One region of the Undibacterium sp. Di26W genome, then DNA from elsewhere that is predicted to be linked to it. Evidence: predicted binding sites of a transcription regulator. Region 1 holds the regulator's gene; the other holds the start of a gene.
The links. The regulator FliA, encoded in region 1, starts transcription of late flagellar genes. The targets are predictions, from matches to a motif close to CTAAAGTTTNNNNNNNNNNNGCCGNTA.

Region 1 (15,548 bases):
TGCCCGATGCCAAAAATATTTGAACCCATAATTGAACCTGCTTTTTTGCTAAGTTAGCCGCCTATCGTGGCTGATCTCTGTCTTGGGGAACGAACAATGTGTATGTCAACAGATACCAGCACACCTCGTGCCATCAATCATGTTTTCGGTGCGTTTCGCCAAAACTTTAATCTGATGCACTTTCACAGGGGAAACTTAAGTTGAAAGAGACTGCTTGATGATTTTTGTCAGCTTGTTGGCATACTCAGGATCAGTGGCATATCCTGCTTTTTGCAAGCCGTAAGCAAAACTTGTTGCATCTTTTGCGTTAGCCATAACATTTTCATAACGCGGATTCTTGGTAATCAATTTAGCATAATCCTTGAACGCATCGGCGTAGGAATCATAGGCCTTGAACTTTTCCACCTTGCGCTGGGCTACGCCATTCACATATTCCGTTGTTACCGCATCAACAGTTTTACCCTTCCAGCCCTTGGTGGCTTTCATGCCAAATATGTTATGGCTGGCAGAGCCGTCAGCAGACTTGATCTCGCGACGGCCCCAGCCACTTTCCAGCGCAGCCTGGCCCAGCATGAACTTGGCGGGAATACCGGTTTCCTGGCTGGCCTGTTCTGCATGCGCTGTCAGTTTTTCCTGGAATTCCCGTACATGGTTAGGGCCGGTGAACGCAGTCTTCGGCGCATTGGCTGGCTGCTGCTCAAATTTCAGATTGTCCAGGTAAGAGTTCAAGCCTCGTATGCTGCTGGCACCGCTGGCACTACCTGTATTGCCGGGGTTATCCGACTCCAGCGCCTGGTTCATGGCATTGTTTGATAATTGCCTGACCAGCACATCCGCCAGGCCCACACCTTTTTTGGCCATGGTCTGTGACAATTGCTGATCCAGCATGGAGGTGTACATGCGGCTTTGTTCATTGTCCATGGGGCCATCCTGGCCACCGGCCTGGCGCATGGACTTCAGCATCATATTCATGAACAAGGCTTCAAATTGCTTGGCTGCACCCTTGATGGCATCAGGTGAATTATTTCTTGCCGATTGCTTTAGTTCGTCCAGCGATTTGCTGTCGAAGGCAGTTTTATCAGAGAAATCGGTACGGCCTATCATAACGATTCCTTAGATGATTTCCAGGTCGGCACGCAATGCGCCCGAGGCTTTGATGGCTTGCAGGATGGACAGTAAATCTTGCGGCGTCGCGCCGATTGCGTTCAAGGCCTTCACCACCTCTGATAGCGAGACACCAGCCTTCAGCATCAGCAACTGACCGGGGTCCTTGGTGATGGTGACGGTGGAATTGGCAGTCGCTGCCGTCTGACCTGCGGCCAGTGCATTCGGCTGGCTTACCGCATTATCGGTATTAATGACGACCGACAGGTTGCCATGCGCGACCGCACAGGTTTCCAGAGTCACCGCCTGGTTCATGACGATGGAACCGGTCCTGGCGTTCAGGATGACCTTGGCTGCCAATTGTGCTGGCGTGACATCGATGTTTTCCAGGTTACCCAAAAAGGACACGCGCTGATCAGCACTGGTTGGCGCCTTGACCTGGATCACACGGCCATCCATGGCGGCAGCCGTATCCGGACCAAAGCGGCGATTGATGGCATCCACCACCCGGCTGGCGGTAGAAAAATCGGAGGTATTCAATTCCAGCTGTATGGTCGCCCCCTGGGCTACAGAATTCGGCACGGCTCTTTCCACCGTTGCCCCGCCAGAAATTTTACCCACGCCCAAATGATTGACCTGTGCCTTGCTGCCATTCGCGGCAGCGCCCACACCACCGACCAGCACATTGCCCTGTGCCATGGCATAAATCTGGCTATCTGCACCTTTCAGCGGTGTCATCAGCAAGGTACCGCCACGCAGGCTTTTTGCATTCCCCATCGAAGACACGGTGATATCCAGCGTCTGGCCTGGTTGTGCAAATGCAGGCAAAGATGTCGTGACCATCACCGCTGCCACATTCTTCAATTGCAAACTGGTACCAACCGGGATGGTGACACCCAGTTGCTGCAACATGCTGATGATGCTTTGTACCGTAAACGGTGTTTGCGTAGTCTGGTCACCACTGCCATCCAGGCCCACAACCAGGCCGTATCCCAGCAACTGATTCTGACGCACGCCCTGTATGCCAGCCAGGTCCTTGATGCGTTCGGCATGTGCCTGTGACACCCAACCGCTACCCATGATTCCCAGCACGATGCAGAGCGCCCTGATCCATAGGGAAGATGAGGAAGCGGAGGAAGATGAGAGGGAGTTCATAAACCTGTCCTTGTCTTTCACTATAAAGGAAGGAAACTGAGGAAAAACCGGGTCAGCATGGAATTCAGCTCTGCCCTGTCCACATTCGACGTGGAACGGTATTCAAAACGTGCATCTGCCACCTGGGTGGATGCAACAACGTTACCGGCTGCAATCGTGGTGGGACTGACGACACCGGAAAAGCGAACAAATTCCGCGCCCTTGTCAAACGCCAGCTGTTTCTCGCCACTGACCAGCAAATTACCATTGGGCAGTACATCAATCACCGTCACAGCAATGGTGCCGGTAAAGTTATTGCTGGCGGCTTCAGCCCCTTTTTCATCAAACTTGGTGGACGATGTGGTAGCCAAACCGGCCTGTGCGGTAGTCGTCGCTTTGACACCGAACAGGGTAGGCGCAGCAAAAGCTGCGGCCCCGGATTTGCTGCCGGATGTAGCAGCCGTTTTGCCAGCAGAAGTTTTTTCGCTGATGGCAATCGTCAACACATCGCCTACCATACGCGCTTTGGAATCTTCATACAAAGGACGATAAGTCGCTTGCTGAAAAATTGCCCCGTTGGCTTCGCGCATGGGCTTGGCAGTTTGCGCCGGTAAAGTGGTAGGCTGATGCACGATCGGTGGCGGCGTCACTGCACAGGCAGTCAACAACAGCAGCAGCGGCGGCGGCAACAAGGTCAATAATGTGAAGTTTTTCATGATGCACTCATTCATCTGTCGTCATCAATGGCTTACAGTTGTGACAGGCGTTGCAACATCTGGTCTGATGTGGTGATCGCCTTGCTATTGATTTCATAGGCGCGCTGGGTCTGTATCATATTGACCAGCTCTTCCGCCACATTCACGTTAGAAGTTTCGACAAAAGCCTGCATCAGCAAACCCGCACCATTGGTACCCGGGGTATTGGTGCCAGGGTTACCGGATGCGGCGGTTTCCACATACAGGTTTTCACCCAGGGCCATCAGGCCGGCTGGATTAATAAAGGTCGCCAATTGCAAAGTGCCGACCTGCACCGGAGCCACCGAGCCAGCCTGGGTCACCGACACCGTGCCATCCCGCCCCACCGTAATGGATTGTGCATTGGCCGGTATGGTGATGGCCGGCTGTATCACATAGCCGCTCGATGTCACCAATTGCCCCTGGCTATCAGTCTGGAAGGAACCATCCCTGGTATAGGCCGTGGTACCGTCTGGCATCAATACCTGGAAAAAGCCCTGTCCCTGAATCGCAACGTCCTTGCTATTGCCGGTCTGTTGCAAATTACCTTGGGTAAAAATCTTTTCTGTCGCTACCGGACGCACACCGGTACCCAGTTGCAAGCCGGAAGGCAATTGCGTCTGCTGGGAACTCTGGGCGCCGGGCTGGCGTATATTCTGATATAGCAAATCTTCAAACACTGCACGTGAGCGCTTGAAACCGTTGGTGCTGACGTTGGCCAGATTATTACTCACCACGTCCATCTGCGTTTGTTGCGCATCCAGGCCAGTTTTGGCTATCCATAATGAACGTATCATTGCTCTCCCCTTTTTTCGCCTCAACGGCAAATTCTCACACTTGCCATTTTGCGGCAAAAGGCATCAACTCAAAGTCAAGATCTGACTGGCTTTACTGGCGTTATTCTCGGCATTCTGCAACAGCTTCATTTGCATTTCGAAACTGCGGGCCAGGTTAATCATGCTGACCATGGATTCCACCACATTGACATTGCTGTTTTCCAGCATGCCGCCAGCGACGGTCACAGCCGCATCCGCATCGACGGCCGTACCATCCTTGGTTTTGAATAAACCATCGTCGCCGCGCACCAGATTATCTTCTGGCGGATTGACCAGTTTCAACCGGCCTATGATCTGTACCGCACCGGGCTTGGTGCCCATGGGTATGGTCGATACCGTGCCATCCTTGGCAATTTCGATAGACACTTCTGGTGGTATGGTGATAGGTCCGCCATCCCCCACCAGATTCAAACCACTTTGCGTCTGCAAGATCCCGTTTTCACTGAGCTTCAGGCTGCCGTGGCGGGTATAGGCTTCTGAACCATCTGGCTTTTCCACTGCCAGCCATCCCTTGCCCTGCACTGCCACATCCAGCTCACGCCCGGTAACCTGCATGCTGCCGGTAGAAAAATCCGTACCGACCGTTGAATCCACCACAAAGGCCCGCGTTGGCAAACCATCACCCAGCACAGGCACGGCACGGAAAGAATCCAGCTGCGCCCGAAAGCCGGTGGTGGTCACATTCGCCAGATTATTCGACGTCGTCGCCTGCTGTTCGAGGATGTGCTTGGCACCTGTCATCGCGGTATACACTAACCTGTCCACAACATCCTCCCTGTCTGCTTAATACGGGCCATAAAAAATCGTTTCAGCTTAGTTTCAGCTTAGTTTCAACTTATTAACGCAGGTTGACCAGCGTCTGCAATACCTGATCCTGAGTCTTGATGGTTTGCGCATTGGCCTGATACACGCGCTGGGCGGTAATCATGTTGACCAGCTCACCCGTCAAATCGGTATTCGAATCTTCTGTCGCAGATGAAGTCAGACTACCCAGGCTGCCGGAATTTGGCGCTCCTACCAGGGCAGTGCCTGAAGTTGCGGTTTCTATCCATTGGTTATCACCGGTCGATTGCAAGCCGTTCGGGTTGGTGAAATTGGCCAACACCACCTGGGCCAGCACGGCAGTTTTACCATTGGTGTAACTACCAACGATAGTGCCATCCTTGGACGTATTGAATTTCGACAGTTTGCCGGAAGCATAGCCATCCTGGGTATTCTTGCTGACGCTGAAATCAGAACCAAACTGTGTCGTACCAGTGAAATCGTATTTGATATCCACAGCAGTATTGATTGGCGTTACCGCGCCAGTATTGACCGGCACGACCAGTTGCATGGCTTTTGGGTCAGTGAGAGAAAAAGCTGGCGTTGCAACAGTCAATTTACCCAAATTATCAAAGCCGATACGACCAATAGAGTTGGCAGTTGCACCAGCACCGGCAATCAATACCCCATCCACTGTTGCAAACACATCCCATTCTATGGTGGCAGGTGCAGTAGGTGGCGTGGCCACATTCAGATTATCCACTTTCACAAAGAAAGATTGAACTACGTGCGAGTTACCCAGACTGTCAAATACGGCAATCGAGGTCGAACTATCGTACGTGGTCGGATCAGTTGCACTAAAAACGACTGGCGTAATCACTGGTGGAATGGTAACCGGTGTCTGTGTACCAGGAACAAGCTTACGCGAATCCAGGTTCATGACCGCATTGATAATTGAGGTTTGTGCCGGCGCAATATCAGATGTATTGATATTAATCGGCGCAGCCGCACCGGTAGACAAAACACCCGCTGCATTGGCAACATAACCAGTTAATTGCGCCCCCTGGGCATTCACAATATTGCCAGTTTTGTCCAACTGGAACTGACCGTTACGCGAATACGTGACGGCACCATTGCTGGACATACGAAAAAAACCGCCGCCATTGATCGCAATATCGAGCGGGTTATTCGTCGAAGTGATATTTCCCTGCGTGAACTGCTGCACCACACCGGATACCTTGGTACCAATACCCACAGTGCCGCCGGAAGAACCATTGAGCGAGTTAGCATAGACGTCAGCAAACTGCGTCTGCCCCTGTTTGAAACCGACGGTACTGGCATTGGAAATATTGTTACCAATGACGTCCAATGATTTGGAAGCAGCATTCAGTCCGCTCAAGCCTTGTTGAAAACCCATGATTTTTCTCCGTTACTTTGTATAGTTCATTGACACTGTTTGATTCGGGATCGCTCCGGACATCAATAGATTTGTTTCACATCACTCATGGCGACATCACCCACATTGGCCACATTCAATTTCACCCCCGAAGAACCCGAAGTAATACTCGATACCACACCAAAAGCCAGATTGGTACCCGCCAGCTTCGTGTCACCCGATTTCGCAGTCACGTCAAAAGTGTAGACGCCATTTGCGGCGGTCGTACCGCTATCGGTTTTACCGTCCCAGGTCAGTGTACTCACACCCTGCGGCAAGGCATCCACGCTCATTTTCCTGACGACAGCACCGGCACTGTCGCGTACTTCAACATCAACCTTGGTCGCCGACTGTGGCAAGTCCACCGCGTAGATGCCCTTGCCGTCGGTAACCGTCATCGTATTACCCGGGGCAATCACGCCATGGCCTATCATATTCGCTGCCTGCAGGTTCTGGCTGGCCAGGAAATTGGCATTCATCGCCGTGACCGTTGCATTCAATTTGTCGATACCACTGACTGTAGATAACTGCGCCATCTGGCTGGTCACCTGGGCATTGTCCATGGGGTTCAGCGGATCCTGATTTTTCAACTGGGTGACCAGCAAGGTCATGAAGCGATTTTGCGCATCCTCGGTAGAGTTGGCAGAGGTCTTGCTGGCATTCATCGTCGCCAGCAAAGTTGGATCAACGGTATCAGTCTGTATGGTGGTCATTTTCTATTCCTTTGCACTAAACTTATTGACCCAGAGTCAATGTTTTCAACAACATGGTCTTGGCCGCATTCATGACTTCCACATTATTCTGGTAAGAACGCGACGCTGATATCATATTGACCATTTCTTCCACCACATTCACGTTGGGCGTGGCGACATAGCCCTTTTCATCAGCCAGCGGATGCTTGGGGTCATACATCAGTTTAGGCGGATTACTGTCTTCTACAACCTGATTCACCTTGACGGCGGTGGAAGCCGTACCCGCCATAGGCACGGCACTGAATACCACCTGCTTGGCTTTATATGGCTGGCCGTCCGAACTGGTGACACTATCGGCATTCGCCAGATTGCTTGAAACCACGTTCAGACGCTGCGATTGCGCACTCATGGCTGAACCGGCAACATTAAACACATTAAAGAGTGACATGATGATAATCCTTGTATTCGTGCTTCTTTAGAACTCTGAATTTAGCTCTGCTTTTAGCCTTACGTTTAGCCCTGTATTGCTGCCAGCATATTTTTAATCTGCATATTGATGATGGTCAGGCTGGCCTCATAACGCAAGGCATTGTCGGTGAACTGATTACGTTCCACATCCATATCCACCGTGTTGCCATCCACACTACCCTGTATCGTAGGCCGGTACTGGGCTGCCACACCGGCTACCATGGTCGATGTATCCAGATGCTGGCTTGCCGTTTTATTCAGCGCCGTTGGCGACTGCGACAGGTTCTGATGCAGGGCATTGCTCAGGGCTGCCGAAAAATCAACATCCTTGGCCTTATAATTCGGCGTATCAGCATTCGCAATATTCGATGCCAGCAATTGCTGACGCTGTCCTCTGACGGACAAAGCCGCTTCATGAAAGCGCAAGAAATCATCCAGTCCACCAGCCATCATTTTCTCCTTTACCACCGGTCAGGCATGCCCACGGTTTGCTATACCTTGCATATTATTCGCCACCGGGCAAGTTTGATCAGGCAATCAGAACGAGAAAAACCTGCTTATTCCCCCTTTCAAAAACCTGCAGGAATCCTAAAATGGAATCCGGAACAGATAAACGCAGGAATCAGGATGAAACTCCCACTACCCCCACTACACACAGGCAAACGCTGGTCGGCATGGCTCTTGATGGCGCTGGCGAGCGCGAGCGGGGTGGCACAGGCAGCCAACCCAGCCACGGCGCAAGACCCGGCCCAGCTCAAGCAGGTGGCTCTTGATTTTCTGACATTGCAAACCAGCGGCTTGAACGGCGAAGTGCAAATCACCGTCGCCGACGTCGACAAACGCCTGAATCTACAGGCCTGTGACGCCCTCAACCCGTATTTGCCGCCAGGCAGCAAGCCCTGGGGCAAGGTTACCCTGGCCATCAAATGCGGCGCGCCTGCCACCTGGCTCATCTATTTGCAAGCTAACGTGCAAGTGACGGCAGATTATTATGTGACTGCCAACGCCATTTCACATGGGCAAGTCATTACCATTGCCGACCTGAGCAAATTACGCGGCGACATTTCAAAATTGCCAGCCGGTGTCGTCACCAGCCCCGAACAGGCCGTCGGCAAAAGCATGCAGATGTCACTGGCCTCCGGCAGCATATTGCGGGCCGATGTCTTGAAGAGCCCGGCAGTAGTACAGCAAGGGCAATCGGTACGGGTAATCAGCACTGGCCCTGGCTTTCAGGTGGCTACCGATGGGGTAGCACTGAACAATGCTGCGGATGGACAAGTTGCCAAAGCGAAAACAAGTTCGGGACAGACCATTAGCGGCATTGCCAAAAATGGTGGCATCATAGAAATAGTTTACTAGCAAAAAACCAGCAAAAAGAATGCCATGAAGAAACATTGTTAAGGTGCTGCAATATTTTTTTGAGGTAAGGTTAAAGTTTAAAATTACACAGCCGATAAACTGGATATAGATGTTTGTAATTCCCACACTGAGGGTATCGCTGTGAAAATTGATGACGCACTTAACAAGACCTCAGGGCTTCCCGTAAGCCCGCAGCAGGCACGCACGGAAAAACCGGCAGATAACACGCCGGCACCCGTTGCGAATTCGTCGAAGGTGCAAATTTCGACCCTGTCCACGCAATTGCAGGCTCTGCAAAGCACACAGGCAAGCAATGCTGTATTCGAGACGAAGAAGGTGGAAGAGATCAAACTGGCCATTTCTGAGGGACGCTTCCAAGTGAACTCGGAAAAAGTCGCTGATGGGCTTCTGGAAACAGTCAAAGACTTACTTAACGCAAGAAAACGCTAGCCATGAGCCCAACAAGTTCCGGACATACCGCAATTGAACAATGCCTGAAGGAAGAAGTCGTCACCATGTCTTCCCTGGCTGAATTGCTGAAAAAAGAGCAGTCCGCACTTGTTGATAGCGACGTCAGCTTACTCAACGATTACACCCAAAGCAAAGGGCAACTGGTTGGCAAGATGTCCGAGCTGGAAAAAAAGCGCAATGCGTTTCTGACGCAACTTGGTTACCGGGCAGACCTGGATGGCATGAAGGCGTATTTGCAGCAAGCTGGCCGTGCCGATGATGCAGGCACACACTGGGATCAGTTGCTGCAACTGTCGATGCAGGCAAAAGAAGACAACAAGACCAATGGTCTGTTAATTAATCGTCGCCTGGCACAAAGCCAGGCCATGTTAAGCGTATTGCAACAGGGGAACCAGAGCGCTTCCCCCATGTATGGCCCGAATGGCCAATCCACGATCAAAGGCACATCAGGCAAGGGCTATATCGCCACCTGACACCGCCGACAGATGCGTCCCCATAAAAAAACAGACCCTCGGGTCTGTTTTTGTTTTAGCGTACCAAACATAATGCAGTCTCGCATCAAAATCTCACATCTGAGTCTCACATCAAAGTCCAGCATCACCGTTCGCATCACAATTTTATCGCAGAGGTGTCGTCACAGCAGCCGGCACCGATACAGGCGCTGGTGCAGCCACAGAGGCTGGCGCCGTCGGCGAGATGGGCACATCCACCACCGGCTCAGGTAATACCGCCAGTATGGTCACCGATACCCGGCGGTTCCTGGCCCGGCCTTCGGTCGTGTCATTGTCACTGACCGGCAATTTCGCCCCCTGCCCTACGGCTGTCACCCTGATTTCATCGACACCGTTTTCAGTCAGCAACCTGGCCACCGTACTGGCGCGTACCGCCGATAATTCCCAGTTGGAGGGGAAAATCGGGTTCTTGATGGGTATATTATCGGTATGCCCCTCGACCTGTATGGCATGGGTATCGACCTTGAGGACGCTGGCAATCGCTTTCAAGGCCTGCACCGAATCTATATTCAGACGTGCCTCGCCCGGTGCAAACAACAGGCTGGCATTGATTTCTATGGTGATGCCGCGACTGGTCTGACTGACCCTGACCTTGCCTTCCCGCACCAGCGGTTCCAGCACCGTCAGGATATCCTTGGCCATGGTCGTCATTTGCGCCTTTTCTTTTCGCAAGGCTTCATTTGCGCGGCTGTTTTTTACCAGTGGCAGGGGGTCAAGCTTGACAATGGGTTCATTCGGTCTATCCACGGTCTTGGGATTCACCATGACCTTGCCAAAAGCCCCGGTCAGCGAATTCGACAAGACCCGGTATTTGCCCTCATTCAGAGAAGAAATCGCATACATCACCACAAAGAAAGCAAACAGCAGGGTAATAAAATCGGCGTAAGAAACCAGCCAGCGATCGTGGTTCTCGGGTTCTTCGTGGTATTTTCTTCTGGCCATAGGGTTCTTTAAGGCATCACAGCAGGCAAGCCATCAATTTCTATGATTGGTTAATCGCTCTTCCACCACACGCGGGCTGTCGCCCAGGGCAATACTGTAAAAAATATCAGACAACATTTCCCGTCGCGTGACTTCCCTGTTGATGATCTCTTTGAGCTTGTAACTGACCGGCAAAAACAACAGATTGGCCATGCCCACGCCATAAATCGTTGCCACAAAGGCCACCGCAATGCCACCGCCCAGCTTGGATGGGTCAGTCAGGTTTTCCATCACATGTATCAAGCCCAGCACCGCGCCCAAAATACCGATGGTGGGTGAATAACCGCCCGCCGCTTCCCAGATCTTGGCAGCCTGGCGCTGTTCCATCTCATACAGCGAAATATCGACATCCAGGATATCCTTGAGCCGGATCGGGTCAATGCCATCTATCACCAGGCGCAACCCTTTGCTGATGAAGGGATCGGTTGACGCATTCATATAGCGTTCCAGGCTGAGAAAGCCCTCCCTCCTGGCGACCACACTCCAGACCAGAGCTTCTTCAACATTCTTTTTGCTGTTGTCCGGCGGCTCTGACACCACCCAGCGCAACATGCGTACGCCCCGCATAAAGGCCTTGATGCGGCTTTGCATCAGCACCGCGCCGATGGTACCCACCACTACGATGACAAAAGCAGCAGGCTGCACCAGGGAAGAAAGACGGCCACCTTCCAGCAACTGACCAGAAACGATGCCGACAACTATCAGTAAAAGTCCGACTATGCTAGCCCAGTCCACGCCTTCTCCCTTAAGTACGCCCTGAGCCTGGCTACCGCCTGACTATGCAATTGCGACACCCGTGATTCGGAAACACCCATCACGGCCCCGATTTCCTTCAAGTTCAATTCTTGCTCATAATACAAGCCCATCAGCAATTTTTCACGTTCGGGCAAGCTGTCAATCGCCCCGATCACGGCGTCACGGAAATCATCATTCAACAAATCCTGCAGGGGATCGCCCGACAGATCGGAACAATAATGATCGAGGAAATGCTCTTTGGTGTCGGCGTCATGAAAGTCTTCGTAATACACCAGTTGATGGCCGCCACTATCGGTCAGCATGTCCTGGTATTCCTCCAGCGACAGCTTGAGTGACTTGGCGACCTCGGTTTCCAGAGGTGGCCTGCCCAGCTTTTGCTGCAGGGTATTCATGGCATTTTCTATCTTACGCATGTTCTGGCGTACGCCGCGCGGCAACCAGTCGCTGCTGCGTAACTCATCCAGCATGGCCCCGCGTATGCGCTGCACGGCATAGGTTTCAAACTGGGCACCATGCGTGTCTTCATAGCGGTTAACGGCATCCAGCAAACCTATCATGCCCGCCTGCACAAGATCATCCACCTCCACACTGGGAGGCAGACGCGCCTTCAACTGGTAAGCAAGGCGCTTGACCAGTGGGGCGTGCTCCCGGAGGAGGAAGTTTTTATCTGACTTTCCGCTAGCGGTGTACATGTGATTATATTCCGAGACCGACACCCAGCTCAGGGACTCCCTCTAAACATAATGTCGAACGCGCAGTCGTCGCCAATTGTTCCGCCAGCCGGGAAAAAGCCAGCGAAGCACGCGCTTTTGGAAAAGCATCAATCACGGAGCGTCCCAAATGCGCAGCCTTTCTTACATGTTCATCTTCCGGCACATGGCCGACATAGTGCAAAGGCACAGCCAGATAACGGCTGGCAGCCTGCGCCATATTTGTGTAAATCAATCTCGCCTCATTTTCTGATGCGCCGGATACCAGAATACCGTAACCGCGCCTTCCTACCCTGTTGCTGACCCGCTTGATCAGTCCGTATGCGGCCTTGATCATATGCGGATCGGCAGAAACCTGTATCACCAATTCGCTGTCATCCAGTGATGCCAGCGCAAACGCGTCATTCGCGTTGATGTCGCCATCGACCATCACCAGGTCTGCCTGGTTTGCCACGACATCAAACACTTTGGTCAGTTGCCGTGCACTTTCGGGCGGCAAAGCCGACGACAACGACGCCTGCCTGGTCAGCATCGTCACCGACAAGCCGGCAGCCACCATTTTGATCGCTTCCTTCATTGTACGCTGTTGTCTCGCTACATCCAACAAGGTACGATCATTGCTTGCATTCAGCCAGGCACCCACGCTATTGTCCGAGGCCCGCGCATCGATCATCAATACCTCACTGCCCTGCTTTGCCAGCGATACACCCAGATTAACCAACATGCCACTTTTTTCATCTTCCTTCAAGGCCGACAGGAAAGTGAACACCCTGGGTTTGGGGCTGGCCAGCATACGGCGCAAGCCTTCTGCCTGATCAAAACTAGCCAAGGGACACCTCCCTGGACACAGCAGCACGCGCGCCATTCCCGGCGCCCATGGTGCCAGCCATCAGCAAAGGCAATTCTTCATCCAGCAGGCGGAAGGCGGCTGTCTCACGTTTCAGTTTAAAGGCACGGTCTATCAGGTACAGCTTATTGGCGATATGCAGATCTTCTGGCACCCGCTGGCCGCTGGCAACGTAATACACCATGAGTTTCTGGCGTATCGCAATATCCAGCGCACCACCTATGGTGGCAGCTTCGTCGAGCTTAGTGAAAATGCAACCCGCCAGACCATTGCCCTGGTAAGCGCGTACCACTTCGCTCAGGGTTTCGCCGGTGGAGGTGGCATTCAGGCACAGCAGGCGCTTTACCGGAGTGTCTGTTCCTGACAACATGGCAAGCTGTTCGGTCACCATTTTATCGCGCTGACTGACACCCACAGTATCAATCAATACCGTATGCTTGTTCTTGAGTTCGGACAAGGCGATGCGCAAATCTGCCTCATCCTTGACGGCATGCACCATGACGCCGAGTATCTTGCCGTAAATGCGCAATTGTTCAAAACCGCCAATACGGTAGCCGTCAGTAGTGATCAAGGCCAGTTTGGAAGGCCCATGGCGCATCACGCAGCGCGCCGCCAGCTTGGCCGTGGTCGTGGTTTTGCCGACGCCGGTCGGCCCTACCAGCGCATACACACCGCCTTTTTCCAGCATTTCGTTTTCATTGTCGATGGTGGACAGATTACGCACCAGCGTATTCTTGATCCAGTCCAGGCCATTTTCGACCTTGCCAGCTTCCGGCAATTTTTCCACCAGATAGCGTGACAAGCCTGCACTGAAACCCGTGGCCAGCATTTCACGCAGGATTTCTGCCTTCTGCGGATGCCGCTTCTGGGTCTGGGTCCAGGATATTTCTGCCAGTTGTGACTCCAGCATGCTGCGCATGGAGCGGATTTCCGACATCACATTATTCAATTCACCGGCGCTGACAGCCGCTTCAATATCGGCATCCAGGGCGATCGCCGGTTTCAGCGGTCGACGGATGACGGCCGCTGCTTCAACTTGTGCTTCGGCCTGTGCTTCAGCCTGATAGCGCGGTGCAAAGCGCGGTGTATCGGGTATGCGTGGCAGTGGTAGCGCTGGTGACACCAGTGCTGGCGCTTCATCAGCGGATGAAGGTGCAATGGCACTGATGGCTTCATCCGCCATGGCCAGTATCTCAACCTTGCCGCCGACATTGCGGTTGGACAAAATCACCGCATCAGCGCCCAGGGCATCCCGCAACATGCGCAAAGCTTCGCGAGAAGTATTTGCGGTAAATTTTCTGACGTTCATGATTGCGCTCCAACCAGGCTGGTGACTTTAATTGTTTTTGTTTCAGGTAATTCTGCGTGCGATAAAACTTTCAGTTGCGGCACCGTGCGACGCAAGAAGCGCGACAGCAGGGCCCGCAGCGGTGCTGGCACCAGCAAGACGGGTGTCAGGCCCAATTGTTCCTGGTGCTGGGCAGCGGCTTCGGTCTGGGTAGCCAATGTGTCTGCCAGACCCGGCTCAATACCGGCACCATCGGCACCACTGGTCTGCAGGGCTTGCATCAGCAGGCGCTCCAGACGGTTATCCAGCGTCATGACGGTCAGTTCATTCCCGGTTGGGAAAATCTGCTGCACGATGGCACGGCCAAGCGCAATCCGCACCTGGGCAGTCAGCTCAGCGGCATCCTGGGTATGCATGGCCTGTTCTGACAGGCATTCAATGATGGTACGCATATCACGGATATGCACGCCTTCAATCAACAGGTTCTGCAAGACTTTTTGCAACACAGACAAAGGCAGGATTTTCGGTACCAGTTCTTCCACCATCTTCGGCATATCCTTGGCCAGGTGATCCATCAGCAACTGCACTTCCTGACGACCCAGCAACTCGGCAGCATGCGAAGTGATCAAATGATTCAGATGCGTGGCGATGACGGTACCCGAATCGACGACGGTATACCCCATCGCCTGCGCCTGATCGCGCATGCCGCCATCGATCCATACGGCAGGCAGGCCAAAGGCTGGATCATTCGTGACAGTACCTGGCAAATTGCCAGTGACCATGCCCGGATTGATCGCCAGATACTGGCCGCTAAGGGCTTCACCAACACCGACTTCCACCCCTTTGAGAGTGATGCGATAGGCCGAAGGCTTGAGCTCAAGATTGTCACGGATATGTACAGGCGGTGACAAAAAGCCGACTTCCTGCGCAAATTTTTTGCGTATACCCTTGATACGACGCAGCAACTCGCCTCCCTGGTTTTTATCCACCAGCGGGATCAGGCGGTAACCCACTTCCAGGCCCAGGGTATCGACTGGCAAAATATCCTGCCAGGTGGCTTCTTCCATCTCTTGCGGTGCGGCTGCGGGCGCATCCTGTTTTTCATCCATGGCGGGCGGCATCTGATTGCGTTTGTTCAGCAAATAACCACCGCCGCACAAGATTGCAGCCAGCAAGATGAAGGCGATATGCGGCATGCCGGGTATCAAACCCATGCCGCCGATAATGCCGCCGGTAATAATCATGACCTGCGGTTTGGCAAACAACTGGCCGATCAACTGACCACTGATATCCTGGTCACTGGCGACACGCGATACCACCACACCGGCTGCAGTAGAAATGATCAAGGAAGGAATCTGTGCCACCAGGCCATCACCAATCGCCAGCAGCGTGTAGTTTTTCAGCGCCGAGGCAAAATCCAGGTCATGCTGGACCATGCCGACAATCAGGCCGCCGACGA
Region 2 (15,548 bases), 270 kb from region 1:
GGTCAACATCCATCAGATGCAAAAACTCTTCCTTCATGCGCTGGTGCCCTTCCGGCGTCATGTAGTTTTTTACGCCCGCAGGAATAGCCGGTGCGCCGAATTCTTCGTCGTCATCGGAGTCTGACTCTTTGGTAAATGCTTTGCTCATTGCATTATTGTAACGGACTTGATGGATTTAATTTTCTTTATAGCACCAAAATCTGTGCATCCCTTATAAAATAGCTGAGACGCTACATGCCGGACGATTTAAATTTAAAGCAACTATGCCGCCTGCACCACCACGATCTGGTTCAAACTGAGCCATCTACCGGTGCAGCATACGATGGTAAGCCATGCGAAGCTTTCGGTCCGTCGGTAATGACCAGATGCCTGAACAAGAAATGGATTTTGCATGACAGAAAAAGCAGCAATTAATGTACTCATCGTAGACGATCATGCAGTTGTCCGCGAGGGCATTAAAAGCATCATCGCTACCAGCACGGATATTGCCGTCGTTGCCGAAGCGGAAACCGGCCTGGAGGCGATACGGCTATGCCGTCAGCATGAACTGCAAGTGATTCTGCTGGATATTTCCCTGCCTGACAAAAATGGCATCGAAGTGCTGAAACAGATTAAATCAGAAAAACCCGGGGTTGCCGTCCTGATGTTTTCCATCCATAGAGAAGATCAATATGCAGTGCGTGCCCTGAAAGCCGGGGCAGCGGGTTTCTTGAACAAACAATGCAGCGGCAGCCAGATTCTTGAAGCCATACGCCAGATTTCACGCGGTCTGAAATACATCAGCCCGCAACTGGCCCAGGAACTGGCCAACAATCTCAATCAGGAACATGAAGATGCCCTGCACAAGACCCTGTCGGACCGCGAGTTTCAAACCATGACGCTGATCGCCTCTGGTAAATCGGTTAGCGACATAGCAAAAGAATTGTCACTTTCTGTAAAAACCATTAGTGAATACCGTTCGAGAATTCTTTTGAAGATGAAATTGCGGCACAATGCAGAGTTAACGCACTATGCCATCAAGAATCAACTTGTAGACTAGATAGCAATATTGATGTGTGATCCGACCAGAACTTCAACCAGTCTTTTCATTGCAGCACCTTTGTTGGTAACGCCATTGGCAGAGCACCATGTCAAAAATTCCAAATAATTCGCAATTCAAAACCCCGACTGACATCGCGCGCGAAACCTTCCGGCAATTGGCAATACAAAGAATTGCACCTACCCCTGATGCGTATCGCAAGTTATATAACGATATTTCAGGCGTCATTGAACCGTCACCAGAAGTAGTTGCCGAAGTTGCCGCACCGGTGTCGGAAGCTGAAAACCTGTTGAGCAGTTTTGCCACCAGCCTGCAAGCCTCACAAACCGATTTATCGACTTTTGGCCTGCGCTTCAATCGCGCGATTAAATCCGGTAACTGGCCTGATCTGAGCCGGGCACTGACACAACTGACAGAACGCATTACCGCTCCCCCGCCCCCTGCGTCCAGCAGTAGTAACATCAGCCTGGTCGACCCAGCCCCTGTGCCGCAGACGAAAAATATTTCGCTGGTGGATGATGGACCAGTTGAAGACCCGCGTGTGCGTTTGCTCAAGGATTTGCTGCACCGCACACTGGCACTGGCACTGACATCGCTGCTCAAACCCAGCCCGCCCCTGTCTGGCGAATCTGAAAGCCTGGCACAGGCCGTTAAAGTCGCCGGCAACGAAAGTGAACTGAACCATATTGCTGCACGCCTCAAGCAGTTATGCTTTCAAATAGAATTGCAAAGTGGCGACAGCGCCGAACAGCAGGAATTACTGCTGCGTCTGTTTGATTTGTTGTTGACGAATATTCATGATCTGCTCGACAACGACAACTGGCTGCGTGGCCAGATTGAAGTGGTACAGAACCTGATAGCCGGCCCTATAGATCATCGCGCCCTGCAGGAAGCCACCCGCAGCCTGAAAGATGTGATCTATAAACAAGGCGTACTGAAAACCAGCATCGCAGAGTCGAAAACCTCCGTCAAGAACATGATGGCGGCGTTTATCGACAGACTGAATGCCATGGCTGACAGTACCGGTGCCTACCAGCATAAAATGGGAGCGTATTCCCAGCAATTGAGTAGCGCCAAAGATGTCGCCGAAGTCACCGGTCTGATCGCCAGCATTCTCAGCGAAACCAAGGAAGTGCAGTTTGAAACCCTGCGTTCCAGGGATATGATCGTGGCAGCACAAAAAGAAGTCGCCGAAGCAGAAGCACGCATCAAGGAACTGGAAAGCAAACTGGCACAGATGAGTGAACTGGTAAGGGAAGATCAGCTTACCGGCAGTCTGAACCGACGCGGCATGGATGATGTGTTCGAGCGTGAAGCAGACCGTGCAGACCGGCGTAGTACGCCGCTGTGCGTCGCCTTGCTCGACCTCGACAATTTCAAGAAGCTGAATGACACCCATGGCCATGCTGCAGGTGACGAAGCACTGGTACATCTGGTGCGTATCGTCAAGCAAACCCTGCGTTCCATCGATATGGTCGCCCGCTATGGGGGTGAAGAATTTGTCATCATCATGCCGGAAACCGAGCTGGAAGAAGCAGCGCAAGCGATGATACGTGTACAGCGTGAGCTAACCAAGCACTTCTTCACGGCAAACGAACAAAGACTGTTTATCACCTTCAGCGCCGGTGTCGCCTTGCGCAACCCGAAAGAGCCGCAAGATGCCACCATCAAACGGGCGGACAAAGCCATGTACGAAGCCAAGCAGTCAGGCAAAAACCGGGTGATCAAGGCACCCTGATCTGTCAAACGTATGCCATCAATAAAAAAACGCAGGCATCAGGCCTGCGTTTTGTTTAGTAGCGAGTAGTACAAATTATTGTATGCGCTTCAGGAAGCCATCAGGCGCGACAGTAATCTGCAATTTGTTATGCATGCTCTTGTCGATGACAAATTCCGGGTGTGTCTTCAGGTATTCGTGTACCGCAGTCTTGGGGCTGTTGCCTGGCTGCCAGGGGCGGTTATCAAAGACATCTGCCGGTACATCCTCCACGAAGGTATCAAACACCACGCAGTAACTGTCTTTGCTGACCAGGGGTGCATAGGCCTGCAATTCTGCCAATACATGCTCATGCGTGTGGTTTGAATCAAGAAACACCACGATACGCTGCTTGCCGTGCGCGATTGCCTGCACCTGTTGCACGATGTCGGGCGAAACGCTGGACCCTTCCAGCATTTGTATGCGTCTGGCCATGGGGTGCTGCAAAATCGCATCCTTGTTGTGCTGGCGGATATCGATATCTATACCCACCACCAGAGCATCCGCACTACCGCCACAGGCGGCATTCAATTCCAGTAATGAAGCAGAATAAATAATCGACCCACCGTGGGCAATGCCAGTCTCGATGATCAGGTCGGGCTGCACGCTCCAGATGATTTCCTGCATGGCGACCATGTCGATGGGGTTTTGTATGATGGGCCGCCCCAGCCAGGAGAAGTTGTACACATACTGGCGTCGCATGCTTTGTTCCAGCCAGCTGCGCGACTGTTCCTGGAACTCGCTGTCCTGGCCCAGTTGTTCTATGCGTTGGTCGCGTTCAGCTTCGAATTGTTTGATCGGGTTCATGGCATCCTGGCGTAGTAGTTAAAAAGAACCGGCAGTTCAGTATTCAAATCACCCTGCATGGAACCACACAAGGCATTCAGTTTGGTCGTGGATATCTGGGGAAAGCGTAGTTCGGGTGCCTGGTCTTCAAATGCACACGCCACTCCCAGCGCTTGCAGTTGCGCAGCCAGGCTGGCATGAGAAGTATTATAGCCACTGGCCAGATTGTAAATACCTGTTTCACCCGCCGTTGCAATCAGCGGCAGGCAGCGGGCCACATCAGCCACGGCAATATAATCTTTTTCTGAGCTGGCGGCAGAGCGAAACAGCAGTTTTTTACTACCCGCTGCATCGCGCAATATGTCGGATAAAAAATTCTGCTCAGGCATGCCCTGCCCATATACATTCGACAATCGCACTACTCTGACGTTGCGCTGGCTGCTCAGGCATAAACTTTCTCCCATCAATTTGGAGATATTATATAAATCACCCGCTAGTTGCGGGTTCACCGTCAATGCTGCCTGTTCATCCGTCGATGTGGCCCCGGCATACACACGGGTGCTGGACAAATAAGTCAGACTGGCAAACCGGCTATGCTGCAATATGCCGGAAAGCAGATGGACATGCGCATCCACGGTTGCATATGGTCGCTGGCGAAAATCGGCTGTCAGGCCAGCGCAATAAAAGACGTGTCCCAGGTCTTCATCCATCAAGCGCGAATCTGCTTTTTCAGCGACATAGCTGTTCCAGCCCGTGTCTTGCAGGGCCTGATGCAAATGCTGCCCAATGAAACCCCGGCCCCCGATCAGGGTCGCACGTGGGGCCAAACTGATATCCCCTGTCACTGCCGTTCCCCTATCTGTCGCAAGGGAGTACCGACCTGTATCGAGTAAGCAGCGATTTCGCCACGGACGATGGACCCAGCACCGATAACACAGCCCTGGCGCAGGATAGCGCCGTCGAGGATGATGCAATTGGCACCAATCCAGACATCATCCTCAATCACTATGCCACCCTTGCTGGGCAAAAAGCCCTGCTGGTTGATGCGCCTGTTTTTATCTTGATAGGCATGATTGACAGGGGCAAACGTGCAATTGGCGGCGATAGCCACGTCATTCCCGATGTGAATACCATTCCCGGTGTACAGCACACAGCCGGAATTCACCACGCTGCGCTCACCAATGACGACATCGCCAGAACCGCCTGCGGGTTTGATTTTAACGAAGCTGTCTATACTGGCAAATGCAGCAATGACGATGCGCGTCCCCCTGACTGAATCTTCGATATCAGCCAGCCTGGATACACGTGCATCGGGATGTATGTCTATCACGCCTTCACCACTTTCTATGTGATCAAATAATGATTAAATTCTCATCAATTCGGGAACTGCCACGACAAAATGCCCGCCCCACTCTTTGACTGCTGCCAGGTCACGCATGATTTCCGTTTTCAAATTCCAGGGCAGGATCAGGATGTAATCCGGCTTGTCTGCCAACAGATAGGCGGCATTGACAATCGGTATGCGGCTGCCGGGCATGTATTTGCCTTGTTTGTGGGTGTTGATATCGACCACATAGGGCAGCAGGTCCGGACGTACACCTGAGAAATTGAGCAGGGTATTGCCCTTGGCTGCCGCACCATAGGCGGCGACGCGCTGGCCCTTGCGTTTGGCATCCAGCAAAAATTCCAGCAGGCCAAACTTGGCTTCTTCTGCCCTTTCCTGGGCGCGCCTGTAAAAATCCAGGGTCGTCATGCCGGCTTCGTGTTCCACCTGCAGCAATTGGCTGACACTGTCTTTTTCGGGATAATGGCGGATATCGGCTCTTTGGGCCAGCACACGCAAGCTGCCGCCATGGGTTGGCCATTCCTGCACATCAAATATATGCAGGCCATTACGTTCAAACACGGCCTTGACCGCGTGCAGGGACAGGTAAGAATAATGCTCATGGTAGGCAGTATCAAACTGGTTTTGCTGCACCATGTTCAGCAAATGCGGAAATTCAAAGCTGGCCACACCCTGATCGCTGAGGATGTCGGTAAAGCCACGGACAAAATCATTGATATCCGGCACATGTGCCAGTACATTATTTGCTACCGTTAAATCAACCCGGCCCTCAGCCGCAAGCAGCTCACGCGCCAGTTCGGTTCCAAAAAAGCGTTCTATGATGCGTATCCCTTTTTCCCGGGCGGCTGTGGCCGTGCTGGAAGTTGGTTCCACACCAAAACAGGAGATACCTGCTTCCATCACATATTGCAGCAGGTAACCGTCATTCGCTGCCACCTCCATGACCAGGCTTTGCTCGCCGAGCTTGAATTCCTTGCGCATGTCTTCCACAAATCGCTTGGCATGCAGCAGCCAGCTGGATGAGCATGAACTGAAATACGCATATTCGGCATCAAACAGGTTTTCACGACCGGTAAAGTCTATGGTTTGCACCAGCCAGCAGGCATCGCACACCATGAGCTTCATGGGCAGCCAGATTTCTGCGGTGTTCAAGGTATCCGTACGCAAGTAAGCGTTGGATGGCGGGGCAGAACCCAGGTCAAGAAAACTCTGGGTCAATTCATGGCCACAATGCCTGCACTTCATACATTTACTCCTTGAAAATCTGTATCCAGCGATATTCCACGATTGTCCCGGTCTGACATGTCGCTCACCGCCAGGGGCCAGGTGATGGCCAAACGGCTATCCATGGGGTGCACGCCCATTTCACTGGCTGGCATGTAAGGCTGGCTATGACAATACAACATTTCCACCTCATCCGTCATGGTCTGGAAGCCGTGGGCAAAGCCAGCCGGTATCAGGTAAGAGCGCTGATTTTCGGCAGACAGCAAGACGGCGTGCCATTGCAGGAAATGCGGCGAGCCTGCGCGCAAATCCACTGCGACATCCCACACCTCCCCTTTCATGCAACTGACCAGCTTCATCTCGGCAAATGGTGGCAATTGAAGATGCAGGCCCCGTAATGTTCCCTTGCGGGTGGTATAGGTGTGGTTGATTTGTGCTATTGGTGTTGTCCAGCCAAGCTCTTGCATATCGTCGGCACAAAATAGCCTTTGCAGATAACCGCGCTGATCGCCAAGCGGCTTCCTTTGCACTATTTGCAAACCCGCTATCGGTGTCGGCAAGAAATCAAATCGCCCGGACATGCTCATCGACCTTTTGTGATTAAAAGCTTCATACTGGCCGGCCGGGCTGTAATTGCGCAGTAGATTGTGCTGCTTGCAGATAAGCATCCATATCGCGTGCGCACAACACATCCGCTGACATACCGTTTTCAAAATCACGGTACCAGCGCATGCTGTGTTCTACGGCAGCATCCAGTTTCCAGCGTGGGGCTATCCCCAGCGCCTTTCTGAGCTTGCTTGCATCCAGCGCCAATAATCCGGCTTCATGCGGGCCGCTGATTTCGGTAGCGAATGCTATCTGCCCCTTGCCATAGGCAGCATGCGCCAGTTGCACCACTTCCCTGACGCTGGCAGCACCATCCGGGCCTATATTCCATGCCAGGCTGGTCGCCGGATTGCCCCAGGCATGTTGCGCCAGGCATAAATAGGCCGCCAGTGGCTCCAATACATGTTGCCAGGGACGTACTGAATCCGGCCGCCTGATTTGCAGGGTGTCACCATTACGCCAGGCCCGGACGGCGTCCGGCAACAGGCGGTCTTCCGACCAGTCGCCACCGCCAATGACATTGCCAGCCCGTGCGGCCAGTATGCTGGTGCCCTGCGCTTGCAGGAAAGAAGCGCGATAGCTGGCCAATACCAGTTCTGATGCCGCCTTGCTGGCGCTATACGGGTCATGCCCGCCCAATTCTGCGGTTTCGGGATACGGTGCCAATTGCTCGCGGTTGCGGTATACCTTGTCGGTAGTCACAATCAGGGCAACTTTCACGTCCGTGCGACCACGCAATGCTTCAAGCAGGTTGGCGGTGCCGATCACATTGGTTTCAAAAGTCGCCAGTGGTTGTTTATAACTGGCTCTGACCAGTGCCTGGGCCGCCAGATGAAACACAATGTCAGGCTGGGCCGCATCCACCGCCTGTTTGACAATGTCAAACTGACGTATGTCGCCAAAGTGGCTATGTATCTTTTTATCAATCTCCAGCGCATCAAACAGATTCGGGCGCGACTCTGGTGGCAGTGCCAATCCATGCACTATCGCCCCCATGCGTGCCAGCCAGTTGGCAAACCAGGCACCCTTGAAACCGGTATGCCCGGTCAGCAGCACCCGTTTACCGCGCCAAAACCCGGCATCGGGAACGGCATAACTATGTTGAACAATGTTTTGTATGCTTGCCGTCATGGTTTACCACACCCGCCACGGGGCATTTCCTGACTGCCACAAATCTTCCAGCAGATTTTTCTCACGCAGAGTATCCATGGGTTGCCAGAACCCGGAATGCTCAAAGGCCATCAATTCCTGCCGCGCCGCCAGCCCGTTTAAAGGCTCGGATTCCCAACTGATGGGGTCGCCATCGATCAAATCCAGTACTTTGGGAGACAGGACAAAATAGCCACCATTGATCCAACCACCGTCACCGCGCGGTTTTTCGGTAAAACCGGCAACCAGGTCACCTTCACGCTCCAGCGCACCATAGCGCCCCGGGGGCAAGACCGCGGTTACGGTAGCCAGTTTGCCATGCGCCTTGTGAAAGGCGATGGAAGCAGCAATATCCAGATCCGCCACCCCGTCGCCATAGGTAAAGCAAAAAGCCTCTTCATTTTGCAGATAACGGGCAACCCGTTTGAGCCTGCCGCCGGTCATGGTGTCTTCACCGGTATCCACCAGCGTCACCTTCCAGGGTTCGGCATGATGCTCATGCACTTCCATACTATTGTTTTGCATATTGAAAGTGACATCCGACATGTGCAAAAAATAATTGGCAAAATATTCCTTGATCAGGTAACCCTTGTAGCCGCAGCAAATGACGAACTCATTCACGCCGTGGGCCGAATAGGATTTCATGATGTGCCAGAGTATCGGGTGGCCACCAATTTCTATCATGGGTTTGGGCTTGAGATGGGTCTCTTCGGAAATGCGTGTTCCCAAACCGCCGGCCAGGATAACTGCTTTCATTGCTCGGGTCCTTCACAATAGATATTCCACATCTGACGATAGGCTTTTTCTACTGAACGGGCAAATGCCGGTTCATCCATCAGTAGCGATTGTTCCATTTCTGTACGCAAACTGCCACGCAGATGGCGCAAGGTGTCAAGATCATGCCCCAGGATGATTGCTTTCTGGGCGTATTCGTCTTCCGTATTGGCAATCCACTCTTCATGCCCTGCCGCTGTCAGGATACTGGCACCGATACGCCCTACCGATGGCCGGTCCGTCAGGGAGATGAAGGGAATCCCCATATACAGAGATTCCAGCAAAGTCGTCCCGGAATTATGCGGGAAACAATCCAGACCAATATCAATATGCTTGAGCACTTCCCACGAAGGTGTACTGAAGCCGATCAGCAGCCTTGAGCGGTCTATGCCGTAGCGCATGAAGCGCGATGCCATTTCATCCTGCACCTGGGGGTCCTTGAAATCGCCGCTATTGATGATCAGTTGTGAATTTGGCATGGCATCAAGTATGGTTGCCCACACCCGCACCACCCTATGGTTGATACGTGTCGAACGCGACAGGCTGCCAAAGGTAACCACCCCGGTTGATTCAAATGGTGGTGGGCCCAGTTCTGCCCTTCTGGTATCCGGCCTGTATACATAAGCAGGCCCATCCAGGCACCAGACTTTTTCGGCAAACAGATGCGCGCAATTGTCGGTGATGGTCGGTTTGTCGGTCAGGTAATAATCAATAGCACTCAGACCGGTGGTATAGCCATATTCCAGCCAATGCAGGGACACTGGCGCGGGCTTGCGGGCAAATACCGGCAGGCGGTTACCATTGGTATGCCCGGCAACGTCGACCAGGATATCGATACCGTCCGCCCGTATTCTGTCAGCCAGCACATCATCGGTCATGTCACGCGTTGGCACCCAATGGTCGATCTGCTTTTTATAATAGGCAGTGACATCGTCTTCAAATGGGGGATTGGCATAGGCGTAGACCTCCACCTGTTCCTTGTCATGCCCTTCCAGCAGTGGTAACAAGAAATATTTACACACATGATTATAGAAAGCCTGGGTCACATAACCCACCTTCAGGCGCTTGCCAGGGATGCGCGCATTCTCAAACTTCTTCCACTGGGCTTTCAGCGGTGCGGCAAAACGCAAGTCAAATTCATGGTAGGCGTTATAAATCACCTCTGGCGTCAGGTCCGGGTGGTAATTCAGGCAAAACAATAAATTGGTGTAGATCTTGCGATTGAAAGAAGACTGTCCGTCTTCCCTGAATGACAAGGCCTTGATATAGGCTTCGATGGCTGCATCCAGGTGGTTGGCTTCACGCAGGGTGTCACCATAGGCTGCCCAGATTTCAGGAATGTCCTGGGTCAGTGTCAATGCATGCTGGCCGCATTCTATCGATTCCTGTACCTGGCCATTCTGGCGCAAGGCATCAATCAGGTTAGGATAGACCTGCAACAGCTCCGGTTGCAGCTCCAGGGCATGCCGGTATTGCAAAATGGCGAAGCTGTACATGCCATGTTCACGGTAGGCCAGTCCCAGATTATTAAACAGGTAAGGCAGGCTTGGGTCGAGCTGTATGGCCTTGGATATATTTTCTATGGCTTCTTCGGTCCTGCCGATAAAGCGCATGGCATTACCCAGATTGTTCAGGCCCACCACCATGGTCGGCTGTATCGCCAGGGCTTTTTCCAGATAGACGATGGCGTCGGCACAGCGTTCCAGGGAAATCAGGACATTACCCATATTCACCAGGACGTGCGGATTGGTGGGCAACAGCTCCAGCGCCTTGGTCAATACTGTGAGTGCCTCGGGAAATTTAGCCTGCTCGATGCGGGCCACACCCAGGTAATCCCAGACTATGCCGTCACGCGGCAGGTATTTGGACAGCCACAAACTGACCTCTTCCAGTTGCGCATATTGTTTACTGAGCAGGTATTTATTAAAGATACCGAAAGCGATTTTCCTGTTATCCGGAAAATGTGGCATCACGTCGAATGCCAGTTTCAGGTACTGGACGCCTTCGTCGCACTGATTCAGGTCACCGCATATCCTGGCCAGGGCATACAGCGCATCCGGATGACGGGGGAAATGCCTGATGATATTCAGGCAAACCTGTTTGGCCTCGGGCAAAGCACCTGCATCAAAGTGCTTATTCACTTCGCGCATTGCCTTTCGTGCATCAAAACTGGATTTGCTCATGCCTGCGCCCTGATAAGGTGTAATTATTATTAAACAAATAAGCCGCTTAGTTGATCAACTAAGCTGATTTTGCATTTCTGCCCATTTCCCCGCATTTTTGTGTTGCAATAAAGACAGCATTGCCTGCGCACTGCCATTTTAAACAGGAAAATACCAGAAACTACCCAGCTCAGGCTTATTGTATAGCTAATGATTTCGTTTCCATATGTTAAATAAGACCCTAAAACTAAATCAAATTTAGCCCTAAAGTATTTAAAAAAAGCGCCGACAAGCGGAAACATCTTTAAAACTTGAGCGAAAAAAATAACATTTATTTTCAGAAACACGCTAAAACTTTTTTAGTCTCTACCGATACCCTTTACAACGGCGGTCCAATAGTCAGCACGAAAGACCAAAGTTTCAGGCTACTACGCCAATTTGAATAACTTAGGGAGAATTACCATGGCTGTTATTAATACCAATATTGCATCGCTGAATGCACAACGCAACTTGACTACATCGCAATCTGCGCTGAACACTTCCCTGCAACGTCTGTCTTCCGGTCTGCGTATTAATAGCGCGAAAGATGATGCTGCTGGTCTGGCAATTTCCGAACGTCTGTCTTCCCAAATCGGCGGCTTGAACCAAGCTGCACGTAATGCGAACGACGGTATCTCTCTGGCGCAAACCGCTGAGGGCGCGTTACAACAGATCGGTTCCAACTTGCAACGTATTCGTGATCTGGCCGTACAATCTGCCAACGGCTCCAACAGTGTTTCTGATCGTGCCGCTCTGAACAACGAAGCAAGTCAGCTGATTTCTGAAATTAACCGCGTTGCCAGCAGCACCAACTTCAACGGCGTGAACCTGCTCGACGGTAGCTTCTCTGCACAAACTTTCCAAGTTGGCGCCAACGGTACAGCAAACGATCAAATCAGTATCGCTTCCATCACCAGCGCAAAATCTAGCGCCCTGGGTGTTGGTGCATCTTCCAGCTACGCTACGACAGTAGCCGGTGCCGGTGCAGTTACCACGACAGCCCTTGCTGCCGGTGACCTGTCCATCAACGGCTTCCAGGTTGGCGCATCTGCAGCTGACGGCGTATCTTTCTCCAACTCCACAGGCAGCGGTATTTCAAAAGCAGCAGCAATCAATGCGATCAGCGGCAGCACAGGCGTAACCGCAACTGTAGGTTCGACAACCATTGCCGGTACAGCCAGCACATCCGCAACAGCGATTGCCTCCGGCGACATCACTATTAACGGCGTGAATCTGGGTGCCTTGAATGCTTCGACTTCCGGCGCACAACGTGGTGCACAGGTAGCAGCTGCTGTGAATGCGGTCAGCACACAAACAGGCGTTACTGCTACATTCAACACAACAACTGGTGCAGTTGCACTGGCTGCTGCTGATGGCCGTAACATCACCGTTACAGCCAGCACCAACGCTGCTGCTGCTGCTGCCAATACAGGTATTACTGTATCGGCAACTGGCGCAACTGACGTCAGCACTTCGACACTGTCCCTGACTTCTTCCAGCTCTGCCGGTATCACTCTGGCAAACGGTACCGGTACTGGTCTGACAGCTGCCAACCTGACTGGTGGTTTCACTTCTGCTTCGGTCACGGTCGGTGCGGGTGTCTCTTCACTGAATCTGGGTACCGCTGCCGGGGCCACCGCCGCGTTGACGACCATTGATGCGGCGTTGCAATCGATCAATAGCTCCCGCGCTTCTCTGGGTGCGTATCAAAACCGCTTCTCTTCCGCGATTGAAAGCTTGCAGACTAACTCTGAAAACTTGACAGCATCCCGCAGCCGTATCCGTGATGCAGACTTCGCCCAGGAAACAGCGTCGCTGACACGCGGTCAGGTCTTGCAACAAGCTGGTACAGCGATTTTGGCTCAGGCTAACGGTTTGCCAAACGGTGTTCTGGCCCTGTTGCGTGGCTAATAGCAGTAGGCTTATGTAAATTAGGTCTATACTTAAAGCATAAAGCATGTCCCCCTGGTCAACATTTTGACCAGGGGTATTTTTCTTGAAGGAAAAGATCATGGACATCCGATCGATAGGGAACACTTCTCAATCTGGACAACTGATCACGGACAGACCAGCAGGAACTGACGCCAGTGCATCGGTATACAAGTCGGCGGCTGCTTCAACGCAAACCATCGATGCCGTCAAAGCGACATCATCTGCATCGTCACCGCCAAGCATCGATAAAGTGATCAAGGCAGTCGACGATATCAATAAAACTATCCAATCTCTGTCACAGTCTCTAGAATTCAGTGTAGAGGAACATAGTAATAAAGTAGTCGTAAAGGTAATTGACCAGCAAACTAAAGAGGTATTGCGTCAGATTCCTTCCGAAGAAGCCCTTGAAATATCGCGTTCGCTAGATAAACTGCAAGGTCTCTTAATCAAACAGCAAGCTTAATCATTTATTTAGTCAGTCTTACACCTAAATTTTAAATTGGCACGTAAATTCCCCTCTAAAGTCTAGTTTGCCTTAGCCGATAATTTAGTACAGTACGGTCTGACAAGGGGGAACAACGTGGGTATACAATCAACAGGCTTAGGCGCCAATCTGGACGTCAACGGTCTGATTTCAAAGTTAATGACGGTCGAGAGCCAGCCCCTGACCACATTGGCAAAAAAAGAAGCCAGTTTTCAGGCTAAGCTGTCTGCTTATGGCACGCTGAACAGCGCACTCAGTGTTTTTCAGTCGAATGTGACCGGCCTCAGCAATCTGGGCACCTTTCAGTCACTTAGTGCATCTGCCGGCGACAGCACCATCCTGTCAGCCACCACCACCAGTGTTTCCACCCAGGGCAGCTATAACGTCAATGTGACCAAACTGGCACAGGCACAAACCATTTCCAGCGCAGGCCAGGTCAGCTCTACGGCCAGCATAGGCAGTGGCACCAGCACCACCATCAACTTCGAGTTTGGCACGATTACCGGTGGCGCTTTGGCAAATGGTGTGTATACAGGCTCCACCTTCACCCAGGATGCGACACAGTCGATAGGCACAGTCACGATAGATGGTGCCAATAATTCACTACAGGGCATACGCGATGCCATCAATGCCGCGAATGTGGGCGCAACTGCAGCCATTGTTGGCGACGGTAGTGCCACCCCTTTCCATCTGGTTCTCACTTCAGCCAAGACTGGTGCGACATCCAGCCTGAAAATCACAGCCACTGGCGATGCCGCCATACAAAGCCTGGTCAATTATGATCCGGCCGGCACTCAGAACCTGACAGAAACAACAACAGCACAAAACGCCGCACTAACGGTCAACGGCATTGCCATTTCCAGCGCGTCGAATGCAGTAACCGGTGCAATACAGGGCACCACACTGAATCTGAGCAAAGTCGGCACCACCAGTTTGTCACTGAACGCCAATACCAGCGGCATCCAGTCGGCCATCAATGGCTTTGTAAAAGGTTTCAATGATTTCCAGGCAACATTAAAATCTCTGACTGGTTATGATGCCAGTACCCAGAAAGGCGGCATCCTGATCGGTGACTCTACCGCCAGGAACGTGCAAAGCCAGGTCAGGTCGACATTAAGTGCAGCCGTCAATGGTCTGGGCGGGAACATTACCACCCTGTCCAGCATAGGTATCAGCTTTCAAAAAGACGGCACGCTTTCAATTGACTCGTCTAAATTGCAAACGGCCCTGAGCACCAATTATTCAGAAATAAGCGGCCTGTTTGCTTCCGTCGGTAAAGCTACGGACAGTCTGGTCGGGTATAGCAGTTCGACTACGGCAACCAAGCAAGGTGCCTATGGCCTGCAAGTAACCGCAATTGCCACCCAGGGCGGCTTGAAGGGTGATCTGGATCTGACTACGGGCAACACGACCATTGCAGCCAGTACCACCATCAATGTCACGCTGAATGGGAAAACCGCTGCCGTCGCACTGGCAGCAGGTTCATACACCGCATCGTCGCTGGCGACGCTGTTGCAAACATCGATTAATGGCAATTCCACCTTCAAAGACAATGGCTCCACCGTCACTGCCACGATTGATGGCAGTGGTTTCCTGCAATTGCAATCAACCAACTATGGCAGCGCATCCAATGTCACCCTGGCGGATGGCACTGGCACTGGTGCGGCCAGTCTGACAGGTACTGTTCTTAACGGTACTGCAGGGGTGGATGTTGCGGGCAAACTGAATGGCATTACTGCTGCCGGCTCAGGGCAATACCTGACGGGTGCCACCGGCTCCGATGCAGAAGGCTTGAAAATACTGATCAGCGGTGGCGCACTCGGCGCACGCGGTACGGTCAATTTCTCCAGGGGTTATGCGTCCCAGATAACTTCCCTGCTTTCCACGGTGGTCGGCACCTCTGGTTCAATTTCCAGCGCAACTGATGGTATCAATCGCAGCATCAAGGATATCGGCAAGCAACGCGACATTATGAACAGTCGCCTGTTTGACACAGAAGCACGTTATCGCGCGCAATTCACAGCCCTGGATACGATAGTGAGCAGCCTGAACAATACAAGTTCATTCCTGACACAGCAACTGGCAGCATTGACGTCCAGTACGAAGTAAAAGTAGTTAGTAGAATAGAAAATATCAGAGAGGATTAACCGCTATGTTTGGCTCATCTCAAGTACGTGGTGCAAATGCCTATGCCAAGGTCGGCATAGAGACTGGCGTCGTTGCTGCCAGCCCCCATAAATTGATCGTGATGC

Region 2: the regulator FliA is predicted to act here: its motif matches at 13,331-13,357, upstream of fliD (flagellar filament capping protein FliD).

The regions. Positions count from the first base shown of each region.
Region 1 is NZ_JBMPOR010000005.1:286,071-301,618, forward strand. Features, by position in the region: gene flgK (flagellar hook-associated protein FlgK) at 1-29, opposite strand, end outside; gene flgJ (flagellar assembly peptidoglycan hydrolase FlgJ) at 196-1,104, opposite strand; gene ACO0LM_RS09155 (flagellar basal body P-ring protein FlgI) at 1,114-2,184, opposite strand; gene ACO0LM_RS09160 (flagellar basal body L-ring protein FlgH) at 2,280-2,954, opposite strand; gene flgG (flagellar basal-body rod protein FlgG) at 2,987-3,769, opposite strand; gene flgF (flagellar basal-body rod protein FlgF) at 3,833-4,573, opposite strand; gene flgE (flagellar hook protein FlgE) at 4,647-5,987, opposite strand; gene ACO0LM_RS09180 (flagellar hook assembly protein FlgD) at 6,050-6,718, opposite strand; gene flgC (flagellar basal body rod protein FlgC) at 6,741-7,145, opposite strand; gene flgB (flagellar basal body rod protein FlgB) at 7,211-7,615, opposite strand; gene flgA (flagellar basal body P-ring formation chaperone FlgA) at 7,793-8,524, shown strand; gene flgM (flagellar biosynthesis anti-sigma factor FlgM) at 8,666-8,974, shown strand; gene ACO0LM_RS09205 (flagella synthesis protein FlgN) at 8,977-9,468, shown strand; gene motD (flagellar motor protein MotD) at 9,613-10,449, opposite strand; gene ACO0LM_RS09215 (flagellar motor protein) at 10,483-11,223, opposite strand; gene ACO0LM_RS09220 (RNA polymerase sigma factor FliA) at 11,205-11,936, opposite strand; gene ACO0LM_RS09225 (MinD/ParA family ATP-binding protein) at 11,941-12,783, opposite strand; gene flhF (flagellar biosynthesis protein FlhF) at 12,776-14,110, opposite strand; gene flhA (flagellar biosynthesis protein FlhA) at 14,107-15,548, opposite strand, start outside.
Region 2 is NZ_JBMPOR010000005.1:17,292-32,839, forward strand. Features, by position in the region: gene greB (transcription elongation factor GreB) at 1-148, opposite strand, end outside; gene ACO0LM_RS07895 (response regulator) at 392-1,039, shown strand; gene ACO0LM_RS07900 (GGDEF domain-containing protein) at 1,128-2,777, shown strand; gene ACO0LM_RS07905 (cephalosporin hydroxylase family protein) at 2,853-3,602, opposite strand; gene ACO0LM_RS07910 (NAD-dependent epimerase/dehydratase family protein) at 3,599-4,426, opposite strand; gene ACO0LM_RS07915 (acyltransferase) at 4,423-4,911, opposite strand; gene ACO0LM_RS07920 (methyltransferase domain-containing protein) at 4,945-6,171, opposite strand; gene ACO0LM_RS07925 (dTDP-4-dehydrorhamnose 3,5-epimerase family protein) at 6,168-6,731, opposite strand; gene rfbG (CDP-glucose 4,6-dehydratase) at 6,760-7,887, opposite strand; gene rfbF (glucose-1-phosphate cytidylyltransferase) at 7,891-8,661, opposite strand; gene ACO0LM_RS07940 (tetratricopeptide repeat protein) at 8,658-10,862, opposite strand; gene ACO0LM_RS07945 (flagellin) at 11,304-12,791, shown strand; gene ACO0LM_RS07950 (flagellar protein FlaG) at 12,892-13,275, shown strand; gene fliD (flagellar filament capping protein FliD) at 13,393-15,405, shown strand; gene fliS (flagellar export chaperone FliS) at 15,449-15,548, shown strand, end outside.